DNA from 4 places in the Brevibacillus sp. BD137 genome. Region 2 is predicted to be linked to each of the others. Evidence: riboswitches for the same ligand, from Rfam matches in the RefSeq annotation. Region 2 holds a riboswitch; each other region holds the start of a gene.
The links. A riboswitch is a leader RNA that binds a small molecule or an ion and turns the genes downstream of it on or off. The one in region 2 is predicted to bind cyclic di-GMP.
Positions count from the first base shown of each region.

Region 1 (4,172 bases), on a different contig from region 2:
TATTCATCTGTTACAAAGCGTTCTGCCTCATGTTCAACTGGGTGCGCATGTCTCCCCACTTGTTGATCAATTAGAAGAAACGGGATCTCGAAGCGGAATGAAAGCGATCCGTCTGATTGGACAAGAACTACTTGCGATCTTACACAAATCGGGTGAACCCACAGCTATGTCTCCCGTTTTCCTATCGTTAGCCAACCACAAGTCAGACAGTGTCCGTTGCTGGAGTACCTATATCATCGGCCTGGATAACAGCTTATCTCTCGAAGAAAAACTAAGGCAAATAAGAAAATTCGCGGCTGATCAACATTTTGGAGTGAGAGAGCTCGCATGGATGGCGATTCGAGATTCTCTCGTGCATGATCTGGACCATTCCATTCAACTCCTGAGCGAATGGGTACTTGATACCGATGAAAATATTCGGCGATTTGCGGTAGAAGCCACACGCCCACGAGGGGTCTGGTGTAAGCATATAGACGCATTGAGAAATGAGCCTGCTCGCTGCCTGCCTTTACTCACGCCAGTGAAGTCAGATGCCACTAAATATGTTCAAGATTCTGTAGGGAATTGGTTGAACGATGCCAGTAAATCACAACCAGACTGGGTGACGCAGCTTTGTGACGAGTGGCTAAGAATCTCGGATACAAAAGAAACGAAAAGAATTGTTACCAAAGCGAAAAGAACAATCATGAAGACCCAAACCGAACAGAAATGATGAACCGAATCACATATTTATCCCAATTTTATTTGTTGAATTCATTATCCGAGGAAAGTTTGCGCTTAATCGATCAATTAACCTCCTTAACCTCTTTCCCCCAAAATACGTGTATTCAAACACCAGAAACTTTTTCAGAGGGCTTCTACTTCATCAAACAGGGGAAAGTACGTTTATACAAAGTAAACCGGGATGGTCGGCAGTTCACATTCGATATCCTCGGAGATGGCAATGTGTTTGGAGAACTGGATCTCCTGTCATTAGGTACACGGGAGATGTATATAGAAACCATCGAAGCCTGCCTCATTTGTAAAATGAGCAAAGCAAAATTTGAGAGCTACATAATTGAACATCCACAACTAATGATGAAGATCATGAAGATCATTAGCGATAGAATGGTTTCGATCAGCCAAGCAGCCGAAAATCTTGCCCTTCTCCCTTTACAAGATCGCATTATTTCCACGTTAGTAAGGCTTGCCGACCAATTTGGTACTCCTTGCAGTTCTGCATTTCAAAAAATTGACTTACCTCTTTCCCATCAAGAGCTCGCCCATGTCGGGGCATCCCGGGAAGCTGTGACGGTAGCATTACGTGCTTTAGCAAGAGAAGAACTGATTCAAACAGGTTTTAAAACCATTTCCATTCATCGGGATAACATTTTAAAGAAGATGTAATCCAGTTTACATCTTTCCCTCCAAAAGAAAGATATCGTGAAGCTATGACTTCTACTATTCTTTCGAAAAAGAGGAGACGACATATGGATAAACCACATTTTCAGAGCCTGCGCGAAGAGCTAGATTTTACAACCATTCAAATAGCTGGCTTCCTCACTCGTGAAGTAACAGATGCATTTACAAGATCAATCGAGGAGCTGCGGACCTCTGGACACGCAAAGGGCTTGCCGATTGGTTCGATTGCGCCTGATTTCATGTTGAACGACCACACTGGCAAGACCATTACCTTGTCGGAAGAAATCGTAAAAGGTCCCATCGTCCTCACATTTTTCCGTGGATCCTGGTGCCCCTACTGCAATTTGGAGCTGCAAGCATACCAAAAACAGATCGATACGATTACCTCTCTGGGTGCCCAATTGTTTGCCATTAGTCCACAATCTCCTGCACACTCTCTGACTATGCAAGAGAAAAACGGATTGAGCTTTCCCGTGTTATGCGATACCAATAATCTGGTAGCAGAAAAATATAAACTCAGTTTCAGACTGCCCGATTATTTACAGGATACCTATCGATCATTGGATATTGATCTCAAGCATTTTAATCGTGACGATTCTTGGACGCTCCCCATTCCTGCTACTTATATCCTCGACAACCAGGGCGTAATCCGATTAGCATGCTTAGATCCAGATTACAAAGCGCGAACGGAGCCTACCCAAGTTTTAGACATTCTGCGTACCCTAACCTAACGCCTATGAATGAAGGACCAGTTGATATCACAACTGGTTTTTTGTTCGTCTATGATTTATGAACAATTAGTTTCTTTACCCTACCAAAACTTGACAAAGTATATCTTTTGGCTTATATTTTGCATGATTATGTCTAGCAAAATTCGACACAGTTTTACAAATTATGCTAATAAATGCAAAAGGCAAAGTCATCGAAAGGTGGCGACGCAAAACCACGGGTCTACAGTCTTTGACCATGATAGCCGGGTTGCCATCATCTTGGAACAATTTTTTTGATGTTGGTAGCTTCGGTTGTTCCATTTCGATGGAACGGCCTTTTTTTGTGTTTCGTTTTTTGAAAGGGGGATGAAAGCACTTTCATTTTTGCAACAGAATGGAAAAACATAACTTTTGGGACGTCAAACATACACAACACGGTAATCAGAAAACGATGGAGTGGAGAAGTTATGTACAAACAAGTAGAAACCGTACAAGAGTTAGCTAAATTTCATGAAATCAAAGAAACAGTATGGACAAGCATGGGCTTCGAGATGGAGTACGCGAAAGAAGGCTCCGCACAATTCCTCCTACTTGCCGATGATGGTGAAGCAGGTGGAACATTTGAAATGACGCCCTTTTCCAAATCAAGTGCTTATATGAAATCACTATTTCAGGATGTTGTTACAGAAGATATGAAAGTAATGGAGGTAGACAGTCTCGCTGTTTTGCCAAAATACCGTGGACAACTAGGGCAAAAAGGAATTTGCTTGATGATAGATTACGCTGAAAAGCATGGCTATACCCACGCAATCGGGGTAGCAGATCCAACTTTTTTTAAATTTATTAACACGAAGTATCAAGTAAAGGCGACTCAGACCAAAGATATTGTCTTTTACAAAGGGGCCAATGCCATTCCGACCCTCTTTCATCTAAAAGATGTCTATGACAATAAGCACGATCCGAAATATTCCTGGTACAATTCGTCGTCATCCAACCAAGTAAAAGTCGAGGTAGGTGGGTAACATGGATAACATTGATAACGTTGATTTATTGAGAAGAAGAAACAATTGGGTCGTAATCGTATTCGCAAGTATTATTACGGTTGTTCAGGTCTTAAACCTCTTTCTAGGCGTTTCGTACACATTCGTTTTCACAATACTGGGTATTTTGTATGGCGTGCTGGCACCTTTTACTTACATATCCAATCGCCCGCGCTTCCGTGAAAAAGCAGCTCCTTTCATGAAGTTTTTCAACTTCGCTGTAATCGGAATCTTCATGTTCATCATTGTTGGACTGGATCCGCATATGATCAATATCATGACCATTATGTTCTTTGTAGCAGTCATGGGGATTTATCAAGACCGACTCATCAATATTTTGACCATTGCATCGACATTAGGCATTGTCTCTTACTACTTCCTGACACAGAGAGAATTGATTTTCCATTCCACAAGCAATCTTGACCTGATGTACTTCCTGCTCACCTTCTGCTTCGTCTCTATCACGAGCATGATGCATGCTGTATTCAATAACAAGCTGCAAGAGGAAAGTGAGCAACAAAAGCAAGAAGCGATTGCCTCGAAGGAATCGTTGCAACGTGTTCTCGATCAGATCAATGAATCTCTCACCTCTATGCAAGACTATCAAGAGAATTTGAACAAGGTAACAGATGGTGTAAATGTTCGCGCTGTCGAAACCGTCGCTTCCCTGCAAGACATTATGGAGTCCTTTACGGTCCAGACCAGCAATACAGACGAGCTGCGTCGGGAAATGAGCTCGACGAATCTGCAAGTTGAGGACATGACCCGCTCTGTTACAGAAATGCATGAGTACGTAGAATCGACCAAAGAAGCCACTAGCGAGAGTGGAAAACGCATTGGCAACATCGGCAATGACTTTGAACGATTCATCACGGACATCCAAGGCACGAACCAGCTGATTCAAGAGCTCAATAAAGAAACCGAATCGATTGGGAAAATCATTCAAACCATTTCCGATATTTCTGCACAAACCAACCTGTTGGCACTCAATGCCACGATTGAAGCGTCTCGGGCAGGTGAA
Region 1 is NZ_JAOTNO010000004.1:15,520-19,691, reverse strand. It holds gene ODZ53_RS10070 (DNA alkylation repair protein) at 1-712, shown strand, start outside; gene ODZ53_RS10065 (Crp/Fnr family transcriptional regulator) at 712-1,386, shown strand; gene ODZ53_RS10060 (peroxiredoxin-like family protein) at 1,470-2,132, shown strand; cyclic di-GMP riboswitch class I at 2,304-2,387, shown strand; gene ODZ53_RS10055 (GNAT family N-acetyltransferase) at 2,579-3,133, shown strand; gene ODZ53_RS10050 (methyl-accepting chemotaxis protein) at 3,126-4,172, shown strand, end outside.
Region 1: it holds a riboswitch for cyclic di-GMP, as region 2 does, so the genes downstream of both, ODZ53_RS10055 (GNAT family N-acetyltransferase) here and ODZ53_RS06855 (hypothetical protein) in region 2, are expected to answer to the same signal.

Region 2 (4,172 bases):
GATTCCCCCGATATAAACATCCTCCACTTTTCGTTCGGCCAAACCAATATCTCTCGCAATTTCTCTTCCCCAGTAAGCTACACGCTGAGAATGTCCACTTGTGTATCGATCTCGTGCGTCAATGGAAGCAGCCATCGTCGTTAAGAAGTTGTGATTGAATGATTTGACCTCTTCCACTTTTTGCTGAAGCCTTTGAAGATTGTCATAGTAATGATGAAAAACGTAGCTGATCGTAATAAACGCAATCATCATAGGAATTAGTGTTAACGGACCATATAACTCTACTAATCGTGAACCTACCCCGGCAAGAATTAAAAGCAACAAGTAAGTCGAGGTAAAGCCTTTTGCCATCATCTTTACGGTTCGCGCCCAGGTCATTTGATGAAAATAAGAGATACCCAATCCACATAAAATCAGGTTCACAAACCAATACACAACAGCCAAAAACAAATCGCTAATAATGGGAGAAACAGTTCCGAAGCCCTCGATCCAATCCTTCAAAAACGCTACTGTCCATATAGTCATTAACAATTGCCCAATGTTAATAATAGCTTTTAGCGGATTAAACCTTCCCAGAAAAGCAATGATTAAAGATTCAATAACAGCAGCCCATACTCCGACCCAGACTCCGTACAACAAGATACCCGAAAAGATTACAGCATTGTTCACTGTTAAAATCGTATTAGATATACGCACGGGAGCAAAACAGGAAAAAATGGTCAGGAGGGTGTAGGTAGATAATACCCCCCAATGCTCACGAGCAGCCCATTCAGATGAAGATGTGTAAAAAATATAGATTGCTGCAATGACAAATCCAACCTGGACAACAATCCCTTTTATCCAAACCGCAAAATTAGTTTTTTGTCGCATAGCTTTTACCTTCGCGAAGTTGTAGTAATGAAATCGGTTTATTCATCAATCGCTGAACAAGTAAAAAGGCACCTAACATAATAAAAATATCGCCGATGCTAATAATCCGAGGAATGAAAGATGGCATGTAAATGACATCCGTCAAAAACGGAAAATTCGAACTTTCCGTCAATACACTATGCTTGAAATTCGTTCCGTTTATAACTGGCTCTAAATCATAAGGAAGCTTTGCTGCTTGAACTAAATCGATTGGCATTTTTCCATTGTTAGACCAAATTGCAATCGCATTCAGCAACCAGCCGATTAAAAAAATCCGCATATCTTCAAATTCTCGATTAAAAACGAGGAAGGCCAATATAAACACATACGCGATCGATATGAAAATGCCACCGATCGTAGGGAAGAAGACTGCACAAGCCTGCAGCAATATGGTAACGAAAAGAAGTTTCATTTGGTTGAACTTAGGTAATTCTTTGATTCTTCCCCCTCGCAGCAATGCTACGAGAAAAGATAGGGCAATTACATCCAATAGCATGTTGTTTCCTCCAAGCTTGAAGAAAAAACACCACTCAGCCAAGCGGTGTTTGTTTCTCCGATACGCTTATTTATCCAATATGGAAGTTTGCAGAAGTAGCTGCTACGATTGCTACCACCATCATAATTGCCGCGAACCATTTTTTCATTTTCTTTTCCCCTCCTTCAAGCATAGTGGAGAAAGCTGGCTTCGCTACTGTCCGTGATGCAGAGGCCAAGCGACCAAGTACAGCCCCTGCTCCCCTTTCCTTTTCCATTAAGAAAAAGGTTGGATTCGCTACTGGCTCCATACGGACCAAGCGACCAGATACAGTCCGTACTTCTTCGCTTCTTTCCTACCTTTATTTTACACATAAGTGACAAAATTCGGCAATCATAGATTCATAGTCTATTCGATTTAATTGCAGATAGTTCTATTTAACTAGAACTATGTTCACACCAGCGCCGCCAAGATCGCTTTTTGTGCGTGCAATCTATTTTCAGCCTGATCAAAAATGACAGAGCGCGATCCGTCGATGACCCCGGTTGTCACTTCCTCCCCACGATGTGCTGGCAAGCAGTGCAAGAAGAGATAATTACGGTCTGCCGCTGCTACCAATTTTTCGTTCACTTGATAGTCGGCAAATGCTTTCAATCGCACCTCATTTTCTTCTTCAAAACCCATACTAGTCCAAACGTCCGTGTATACAGCATCTGCCCCCATGACAGCCTCTATCGGATCAGTGGTCACCATCATTTTTCCACCGCTTTGTTTCGCGTACCCTGTAGCTTTTGCGACAATGGTTGTATCCATTTCGTAGCCTACCGGAGTCGCCACCCGCACATCAAGACCAAGCAGAGCTGCGCCCAGCACCAGTGAGTTCGCCACGTTATTGCCGTCTCCTACATAGGCGAGCTTGATTCCTTTTAGCTTGCCCTTATGCTCCCAGATCGTCAGCAGATCAGCCAAAGCCTGACAAGGATGGTACAGATCGGTCAAACCATTGATAATGGGGATCGACGCGTGCAGAGCAAGCTCTTCTACATAGGAGTGGGAAAAGGTGCGAATCATGATGGCATCCACGTACCGAGAGAGAACTTTTGCTGTGTCGCTGATCGGCTCCCCACGTCCGAGCTGAAGCTCTTTTCCGCTCATGAACATCCCCAGGCCGCCCAACTGGTGCATCCCTACTTCAAAGGAGACGCGCGTGCGGGTCGAAGCCTTGTCAAAGATCATTCCCAACGTCTTGCCTTGCAAAGGCTGAAATGGCTGACCCAGCTTTTGCAATTGCTTGACGTGAGCAGACAGATGGAGCAGCTCCATCAATTCTTCCCCGTTGAATTCATCGACGCGTAGAAAGTCTTTTCCTTTATGCTTTTGTAACGGCAAGTTTTGAAAGTGTTCCAATATCTTCACTGGCTGCATGCGAGCCACCTCTTTTCTTCAAAATAGACTTCACGTATAACTCGAACGTATCGACAGCGGAGAACAATGGCACACCTTGTTGTACCATCCTGCTTCGCAGGGCAAATCCTGTCCGGCCCTGACGATTGCCTTTCGTCGCAGTAACGAGAGCGAAAGCCGCTTCTTCCTTTTGCAACAGCTCGATCCACGCCGCTTCATCTGCCACGATATGCTTCACGACAATTTCTTTGGCTGCCAGCCACTCGGCCGTTCCCGGAGTCGCCGCCAGTTCCGCGCCGTCAGCTTGGAGTCGCCCCAGCAGCTCTCTTACTGCTTCCTGCTTATCTCCATCTGCCAGAGAAATCATGACCAACTGACCCTTTTGCCAGTCGCCGTACAAATTGTCCTTGAAAGCAAAGGCTTTGCCTGCTGCCTCTTCGAAAGAATGCCCCAAGCCGAGAACTTCGCCCGTCGATTTCATCTCTGGACCCAGTACCGGGTCTACACCGTTCAGCTTGATCGTGGAGAAAACCGGTGCCTTGACGACTGCAAACGGAATCTCTGGCAAAAGCCCTGTACCGTAGCCCATCTCCGACAGCTTTTCACCCAATTGTGCGCGAACCGCCAGTTGAACCATCGGGACGCCAGTCACTTTGCTTGTAATCGGTACGGTCCGTGATGCACGAGGATTTACCTCCAGTACATAAACCGTTTCGCCATCAATGACGAACTGGATATTGATTAACCCGGCCGCTTCCATTTCCTTCGCGATTGCTTCGGTATAGCTCGCGATTTTGTGCTTGATGTCATCCGTCAGATGAGGAGCCGGGAACAAGGCTACACTGTCGCCTGAGTGGATGCCCGCCCTCTCCACATGCTGGAAAATCCCTGGGATGATAACAGATTGTCCGTCGCATACCGCGTCTACTTCTGCTTCCTTGCCTGGAACGTATTTATCCACGAGGAGCGGGAAGAACATGCTCATGTCCGGATGGTTCAACCAGTCGTGAAGGGTAGCTTGTAGCTCGTCGATATTGTGGACAACTACCATACCTTGCCCGCCGATGACGTACGAAGGTCGCATCAAAACAGGGAAGCCGATTTCCTCCGCTATCGCTGTCGCATCCTCCAAGGACGATACTCCTTTACCGGGGATATGCGGAATGTCCAGCTTGCGCAGCATGGCGTAGAACAGCTCGCGATCCTCCGCGCGTTCGATTGCGGTAAGCGACGTACCCATTACTTTCAGCCCCGCGTTCTCCAGCTTGGCTGCCAAATTGATCGCAGTTTGACCACCGAACTGAACCATGACGCCCTCAACCTGTTCGCGCTCTGCGATATGCAGCACGTCTTCTACGTGAAGTGGTTCAAAATATAGATGGTC
Region 2 is NZ_JAOTNO010000003.1:31,005-35,176, forward strand. It holds gene ODZ53_RS06845 (HD-GYP domain-containing protein) at 1-870, opposite strand, end outside; gene ODZ53_RS06850 (DUF5317 domain-containing protein) at 854-1,405, opposite strand; gene ODZ53_RS06855 (hypothetical protein) at 1,476-1,694, opposite strand; cyclic di-GMP riboswitch class II at 1,662-1,742, opposite strand; gene argF (ornithine carbamoyltransferase) at 1,838-2,809, opposite strand; gene carB (carbamoyl-phosphate synthase (glutamine-hydrolyzing) large subunit) at 2,754-4,172, opposite strand, start outside.

Region 3 (4,172 bases), 320 kb from region 2:
AAATATAAAGCCAAACTATCAGATGAACTATGGGAGCAAGTGAAGGATCGCCCTGATGGCAAACTGATTCTTGTTACAGCGATGAACCCCAATCCGGCGGGAGCAGGCAAGACGCTCACGACGATTGGTCTGTCACAATCTTTAAATCATCTCGGGAAGAAAACAATGGCAGCACTTCGCGAGCCGTCCTTGGGTCCTTGCATGGGGATCAAAGGAGGCGCAACTGGAAGCGGCCAGGCACAAATTCTCCCGGCTGATGAAATTAACCTGCATTTTACAGGGGACATTCACGCGATTACAGCTGCACATAACTTGTTGGCAGCGATGATCGACAATCATATTTTTCATGGCAATCCGCGCGGACTCAATCCAAAGAAAATCGTCTGGAAACGAGCTATGGACATGAACGACCGCGCACTGCGAAACATCGTGATTGGTCTGGGTGAAGGTAATGGTATGACGCGTGAGGATGGCTTCATGATTACGACCGCGTCGGAAATCATGGCGATCTTATGCTTGAGTGAGAATCTAGCAGACTTGCGCGAGCGGTTGAACCATATCATTATTGGCTACGATTTCAATGATCAGCCTGTACGGGCAGAAGAAATCAACGCGGTTGATGCGATGTGTGTTCTCTTGAAGGAAGCCATCAAGCCCAATCTCGTACAGACAATCGAGGGAACCCCGGTCATCATTCACGGTGGACCTTTTGCCAATATCGCACATGGGTGCAGCAGTGTGATCGGAACCAAAATGGCCTTGAAGCTGGCAGATTACGTCGTAACAGAGGCTGGATTTGGTGCCGACTTGGGAGCCGAGAAGTTTTTTGACATCAAGTGCAGAAAAGCAGGTCTGACTCCATCGGCTGCTGTCGTGGTCATTACAGTTCGTTCGTTGAAATACAACGGCGGGGTAAAAGTACCAGACTTGGCAGTGGAGAACTTGTCTGCTCTGGAAAAAGGCTTCGAAAACGTCAAGCGACATCTGGAAAACCTACAGAAGTTCGGTGTGCCAGCAGTGGTGGCCATTAATCATTTTGCGACAGATACCCAAGCAGAGATTGATGCTGTCATTGCGCTGTGCCAAGCGGCTGGAGCCGAAGCAGCGCTCTCTAAAGTGTGGGCAGAAGGAGGAGCAGGCGGTGTCGAGCTGGCTGAAAAAGTCATTCGGGCAGCAGAGCTGCCTTCGTCTTTCCGATTCTTGTATGAGGAAGGCCTCAGCATTAAAGACAAGATTGAGACTGTCGTGAAAGAAGTATACCGTGGATCAGGAGTTGTCTTTTCGCCGTTGGCATTAAAAACGATGCAAAAGGTAGAAGAAATGGGCATGTCCCATCTGCCTGTGTGCATGGCGAAAACACCTTACTCTTTTACGGATCGCGCTGATCTGTTGGGGGCACCTGTAGACTTCACGATTCATGTGAGCGAAGTGCGCATATCAGCAGGAGCTGGTTTCATCGTGGCACTGACCGGAAGCTTGGTTACCATGCCTGGCCTCCCGAAAAAGCCGGCTGCGGAATCGTTATATGTAGACGAGGATGGCCAAGTGATTGGATTAAGCTAATCAAAAAGTGTGACAAAAAGCTGACAGCTGTAAAAGGTTGTCAGCTTTTTTTCCATTTTGAGGTTTATCGGCGGAAAGTTATGGGAAATGAAAGGTGTGATTGAAAAAATGTGCACTTAATTGAAAAACAACAAGGAATGACAAAGGCAAACTTGCTGAAAGGCAGGGACGCAAAGCCACGGGTCTAAGGACGAAGGTCAAATGACTTTCGCAGCTAGGACAGCCGGGTTGCCATACCGTAGTCATGATGGGCTGTCGGTGGGCAGTCTTTTTTTTGTTGAAAAAAGAGAAGGGAGAAGGGATTCGGTATGAAAAATAGTTTGAAGAATAAGCTAATTATCGTTTTGTGCCTGCTGTTGGTGATAAGTTTGGGTACGGTTTGCGGTGCAAGCTATTGGAGTGCTTCCAACCTTTTGGCAAACAGTCTGGACAAAGAAGCTGAGCTGTCAGCTAGCAATCTCTCGATTCGTATCGATGGTTTCTTTCAAGAGAAAATTGAGATTGTACGAGCGATAGGAGGGTTGATGTCGGCAGATCAAAATGTCGAACAAGACCTGAAACTCATTCAAGAAGCCCAAAAGAAAAACCCCGAGTTTGAGACGTTCTTCTTTTCGCATGACTTAAGCGGTAAGAAAGTGATCAATTTCAAGGGTGAAGTGACCGACATCTCGGATCGTCCGCATATTAAGGAAGCCAGCAAAGGGGAAGGGAAGGTTGTTGTCTCTGAGCCAGTCGTTTCGAAGCGGACAGGGAATAACATCGTGACACTGGTCGTTCCATTGATGAAGGACAACCGTCAATACGGTTACATCGGTTCTACGATTCCAATCAATGAGATCCAAAAAAAGGTGTCTGAAGAGAAATTTGGCGAATTAGGTTACGCCTTTTTAGTAAGCAAAACAGGAACATTTATTTATCATCCGAATAGCGAGTACATTCTGAAGGAATCCATTCTCAATATGGGTATTCTTCAACTTCAGACTGCTTTTGAAGATATCAAGCAAGGGAATCATGGAATCGCCCAATACGAATACGAGAATACAGAGCGATTTGCTTCCTATGCGCCAACCAATTTGAACTGGGGGATATTCATCACTGCACCCGTAGCGGAGCTACATGCACCTGTCGATCAACTGTTAGTCCGATTGACGGTTATTTCCCTCATCGTATTGGGGCTTGGGGTTGTCCTCGTTTATTTCTTGGCTGTACGCATGGTGAAACCAATTGAGCGTCTGAATCACGCAGTAAATGTAGTGGCGCAGGGGAACTTGAAAGAGACCGTAACGGTTGACGGAAAAGACGAGATTGCGGTTCTGTCCCGTGACTTTAACCAGACGGTATCACACTTGAAAAATTTGATCGAAGACGTATCACTGTCGTCTGATCAAGTTCAGCGTTTTAGTCAGGAAGTCTCCGAAGGTATTAAACAAGCGACGGAAAACATCAACCAAATCGGGTTGTCTATCGAACAGATTTCTGAGGGAGCAGAGGCGCAGGCATCCAGCTCGCAGGAAATCGCATTGTCGATGACTGACATGGCAGCAGGCATCGTGAAAATCGCGGAGACGTCTGCACATGTTTCTGAGGCTGCCCAGATCGCAACAGAGCAGGCTGAGCAAGGGACTGCTGTGGTAGAGCAGGCAGTTCGCCAGATGGGAAGCATTGGCGAGGGAACTTCGAAGGCGACTGTAGCCATCGAGCAGCTCAACAATCGCTCCAAAGAAATCGAAGGCATTCTCGATACGATTAGTCAGTTGACCTCGCAAATCAATTTGCTTGCCTTGAACGCTTCGATTGAGGCAGCACGTGCTGGCGAGCATGGACGTGGGTTTGCTGTAGTTGCTGGTGAAGTGAAAAAACTGGCGAACCAATCCGAGGAATCCGCATCGAAAATTGCAATGCTGATCGGCGAAATCCAGCAGGATACTCATCACGCAGTAGAGGTTATGACCGAGGGTAACCAAAACGCACAGCAAGGTATCCAACTGGTCGAAGAGGTTCGCGAAATCTTCGAGCATATTTTGGAATCTTCCCGGAACGTTGCCGCGCACATTTTGGAAGTATCCGCAGCATCTGAGCAAATGTCAGCAGGCTCCCAACAGGTGAGTGCTTCTGTAGATGAAATGCATACCATTGCAAAGCATGCTTCACTCGACGCGCAAACTGTGGCAAGGGCAACCGAAGAGCAGCTTCAAGCCATCCAAGAAATTGGCAAGTCTGTCGAGCATTTAAACACAGTGGCGGAAGAATTACAGCAAGGAATCGGCAGGTTTTCGGTGTAAGAAGCAGCTCATCAGATTGTAAGTCCTCTTTTTGAAAGGGGGGATGCCATTAGGGGATGATGGAGTTTGTTTCTATAACTAAATTCATTACCGTTTAACAGGAGGAGAACCCAGATGAAAAAAATCACACAAACAATCTTGGCGAGCACACTCGCTGCAACTATGCTCATGACATCAGGAACAGGTGCTTTTGCCGCAACAGCGGTTAAGCCTGTCCAAACTGTAGCGGCTGAAGCTGCTAAAAAACCACAAGTGAAGAAGTTTGAGTCTCGTTTGGACGAAATCATTGCGAGAGGCTACATCCTCGTAGGTACTCCAGGTGACTAC
Region 3 is NZ_JAOTNO010000003.1:354,573-358,744, reverse strand. It holds gene ODZ53_RS08345 (formate--tetrahydrofolate ligase) at 1-1,563, shown strand, start outside; cyclic di-GMP riboswitch class I at 1,699-1,799, shown strand; gene ODZ53_RS08340 (methyl-accepting chemotaxis protein) at 1,872-3,845, shown strand; gene ODZ53_RS08335 (transporter substrate-binding domain-containing protein) at 3,960-4,172, shown strand, end outside.
Region 3: it holds a riboswitch for cyclic di-GMP, as region 2 does, so the genes downstream of both, ODZ53_RS08340 (methyl-accepting chemotaxis protein) here and ODZ53_RS06855 (hypothetical protein) in region 2, are expected to answer to the same signal.

Region 4 (4,172 bases), 220 kb from region 2:
CAGATGCAAAAAACAACCCGTCCCATTCGAAGCCAAGCCATTGAACGTCCCTTTTGATAGCTTCTACGTATTCGATGTCTTCCTTCACCGGGTTGGTATCGTCAAAACGCAGGTTGGCCTTGCCGGAGAATTCTCGTGCCAACTCAAAGTTTAGGCAGATTGCTTTTGCATGTCCAATATGGAGATACCCGTTCGGTTCTGGGGGAAAGCGGGTAATGATTTCCTTTACTTTGCCCTCTTGCAAGTCATCAATCATGATATTGCGGATAAAATTGGATGCCGCTACCTTGTTTTCCAATGAAATCAACCTTTCACTTCACCTTTACATTCCATAATACTGATTCTCTTCCCAGAGTTCAACAAAATCGGGTCGTTGACCGACCCGCTCACGTCTCCCATTGCTGCCCCGTTTGCCATTGTGACCTGCAATACAGGTGAATAACAGAATCAATGGCTAAGCGCTGCTCCGTGATCCCACGAATCGTTTCGAGATGCTTCGAGGGAATCAGATGCAGCAAAGGCTGTTCAACATGATTGAACCGTTGGAATGCTTCCGCTGCAATCCGATCCCACTGCGGGTAATACCGAAGCAAATCATCGGGCATTACACGGGAGCGGTCCGTGTCGGACTCGGGCAAACACTCAAAAGGTTCATCCAAATTTAACGTTCCATAATCATCAGTCAGCTCTTCGCCCGGAAAAATATCCCGTGCAGCCAATTCCATATCATACATGGTCGGCACACAATTCGCATGAAAGCTGTGGTTCACGTACCTTGCCTTATCCCAACAAAGAATGTACTTTCCGAACTGGTTCTTAAATGAATATTTTTGTACGTCCTGTTTTCGTAATGAGTCAAGTCTTTCCACAAATGCAGGGTCCAATACTTGGTCCAAATCATCCTGTGCCCATACAATCGTTCCTTTTGGGATAAACCTCGTCGCAAACACACCGTACCCGATCTCATCGTTGATATAGCGCAATTCTGTATCGGGATGCATCATGGCCTTTTTTTCACTCCTTGGCAGATGTGCCTTTTTATCATCATAAGCAGCTTTGCCCGAAGAGGTGTGTGAATATCTTTCGAAAAATACATAGCATTCCTGACTATTTTTACGGATTAAAATATTTTTCTTATTTACCACAAATGGTAAATAGTCTATATTATTGGCAAACGGAGTTTTTAGGAACATTTTCCCACAACGATCGAATCAGTATATGTGTCATTTTATGCTTCACCCATTGATATCGAAACGGCATACCCGGGGAAATCCGGCGACGCAAAGCTACAGGGGCTACCTCCGCAACAGCGGACACGCTTGCCAGCTACCGAAGTATTGATGTAGGACGCGACCAATGATCCTATATCATTGGTCTTTTTTTGCGCTCATAATGTCTATTTTTGTCTACTTTTGTATGTTTGTGTATTTTTAACTTTTAAAGGAGGTGAGGCAACAGCGGATAGCCGGTTTAATAAATCATTATTCTTTTCATCATGAAGGAGGTTTCATAGGAATGTCATTCTGGAAGAAACTCTCGACCGTCGCGCTGACTGCTGTCATCGGGGTATCAACATTCTCTGGAGCACAGGCTGCTAACCGTCCAACATCGATGTCACCGAACGCAATGGTGACGACTCCTCACTATCTGGCTACGGCTGCGGCCCTGAAAACACTGGAAGACGGCGGAAATGCAGTAGATGCTGCTATTACGGCCGCTTCCACCTTAGCTGTTGTCTATCCTCATTACACAACCATTGGCGGAGATAACTTCTGGCTCATCTACAATGCCAAAACAAAAGAGCTGAAAGCGCTGAACGGCAGTGGTCGCGCAGGCGAAAAGGCAACCATCGACTATTACAAAGGCAAAGGCTACGAAAAAATCCCGTCCCGCGGTTATGAATCAGCAAACACTGTCCCTGGTGTCGTCTCCGGCTGGTGGGAGGCGTACAACTACGCCCATAAAAGCATGGGCAACAATAAGCTTCAATGGAACAGACTGCTGGAGCCTGCCATTGGATACGCCGAGAACGGATATCCCGTCTCCCCCAACCAAGTATATTGGACAAAATACGCGACAGATCCAACTGACAATGACTTGAAGAATCTTCAACGTTTTGATGGATTCCGCAAAACATTCCTGAAGCCCAACGGCGAACCTTATGCAGCGGGCGAAATTCTCAAACAAAAGGATCTTGCCAATACTTTGCGAATCATTGCGAAAAAAGGCGCTGACGGTTTTTATAAAGGAGAAGTTGCGAAAAAAATCGTAGCAGACATGAAAGCCAACGGCGGATTGCTCACGTTGAAAGATTTTGAGAAGCATACCTCTACGTGGGCAGATCCCATTACGGTAGACTACCGCGGTTACAAAGCGTATAACGTTCCGCCTAACTCCCAAGGCATGGCATCACTCTCTATTCTTAATGTTTTGAATAACTTTGACCTCAAGAGCATGGGTGAAGGAACACCCGATTACTACCACACGATTGTGGAAGCTACCAAACAGGCTTTTGCTGACCGCGACAAATGGCTGACTGACCCTGCCTTTGCGGATATCCCTGTGGATGAGCTGTTGTCCAAGCAGCACGGGAAAGATTTAGCTGCGCGCATTGATTTGAAGCAAGCAGCCAAATCCGTAGAACCGCTTGATCCTAAAGGCGATACAACCTGGTTCGGGATCGTCGACAAAGATGGAAATGCCGTGTCCATCATTCAGAGTCACTACTTTGACTGGGGTTCCGGCATCGTAGCGAAAGATACGGGTGTCCTTTTGCAAAACCGCGGAAGCTATTTCTCCTTGGATTCCAAACACATCAATCACTTGGAACCAGGAAAACGCACCTTCCACACCATTAACCCAGCTATGCTCTTTAAAGGGGACAAGCCTTATCTTCTTTACGGAACACAAGGGGGAGAAGGACAGCCGCAAACGCAAGCTGCACTCGTCACACGCATCGTCGACTTTGGTTTCAGCGTGCAAGACGCAATCGAAGCGCCAAGATGGCTGCATGGACGCAACTGGGGATCTGCTTCCAACAATCTCAAGGTGGAAAGCCGCATCCCTCAAGAAGTCCTGGACGAGCTCATTAAACGTGGACATCCAGTCGAAAAGCTGGAAGCAGCCTATACCGATGCGATGGGACAGTCCGGCGCAATCCTGATTGACCCGCAAACCAATGTAAAATTTGGCGGTGCTGACCCTCGCGGTGAAGGCGCAGCAATGGGCTATTAATATTTTGTCAGACTGCTGAGCTCATCTCAGCAGTCTGACTGTTCTATTTCGCATTCACGGATTAGGAGTGGACAAACCTATGTTTTTGTTCAACAAACTCAGGAACAAAATGATTCTTTGGTTTCTCGTCGTGGCCGTCATTCCACTTACTGCCGTTTCGTTGTTTATCACGAGCAGCTTTTCATCCATTCTCATTGATAAACAAAAATCATCCTATGTTGACCTTACTTCCAGTACAGCCATCGCTATGGATCAATATCTGGACCGGCGTATGACAGAAATTCAAGTTTTAGCCCGCACCTCGGATATTCAATCCGATGATGCAGTGGCAAAAAATGAATTTATTCGCAAGTTTACCGAGGAAATGAAACTGTATGACGGAAATACGTTTATCGCAAGCGATGGAAAAGTAACGGCTGATACGTTCCCCAAAAGCGTTGGAATCAATCTTGGCGAGCGCCAATTCTTCAAAGACGGTATGCAGGACAAGCCCAGCTTCTCCGATGTTCTTGTTGCGAAGACAACCGGCAATCGCTCTATCATCGTCGCTTCCCCTGTAAAAGGGAAAAACAACGAGAAGCTTGGTGTCTTAACCGGACTAGTCAATGTAGATGACTTCACAGCTACCTTTCTCAAAGATTTGAAAGTAGGCAACGATGGTTATCCGATTCTCGTTGATAACAAGGATCAAATTCAATACCATCCTACCCAGGATCTAATCGGCAAACCGCTTACGGAATCCGCTCTGCCGCAACCATTAATGGAAATCCTTAAATCAGGAAAAACGGAAAAGGGCTCATACAGCTACTCGGACAATGACAAGGAATACGTTGTCACCTACTCCCCCATTCCCAAGACCAACTTTGGTTTGTATCTGCACATCCCTGTCGAATCTATAACATCTGCTGTTTCATCCGTTACCACCATGGTTAGGATCA
Region 4 is NZ_JAOTNO010000003.1:254,679-258,850, forward strand. It holds gene ODZ53_RS07850 (glutamine--tRNA ligase/YqeY domain fusion protein) at 1-307, opposite strand, end outside; gene ODZ53_RS07855 (SET domain-containing protein) at 387-1,004, opposite strand; cyclic di-GMP riboswitch class I at 1,246-1,334, shown strand; gene ggt (gamma-glutamyltransferase) at 1,516-3,234, shown strand; gene ODZ53_RS07865 (methyl-accepting chemotaxis protein) at 3,314-4,172, shown strand, end outside.
Region 4: it holds a riboswitch for cyclic di-GMP, as region 2 does, so the genes downstream of both, ggt (gamma-glutamyltransferase) here and ODZ53_RS06855 (hypothetical protein) in region 2, are expected to answer to the same signal.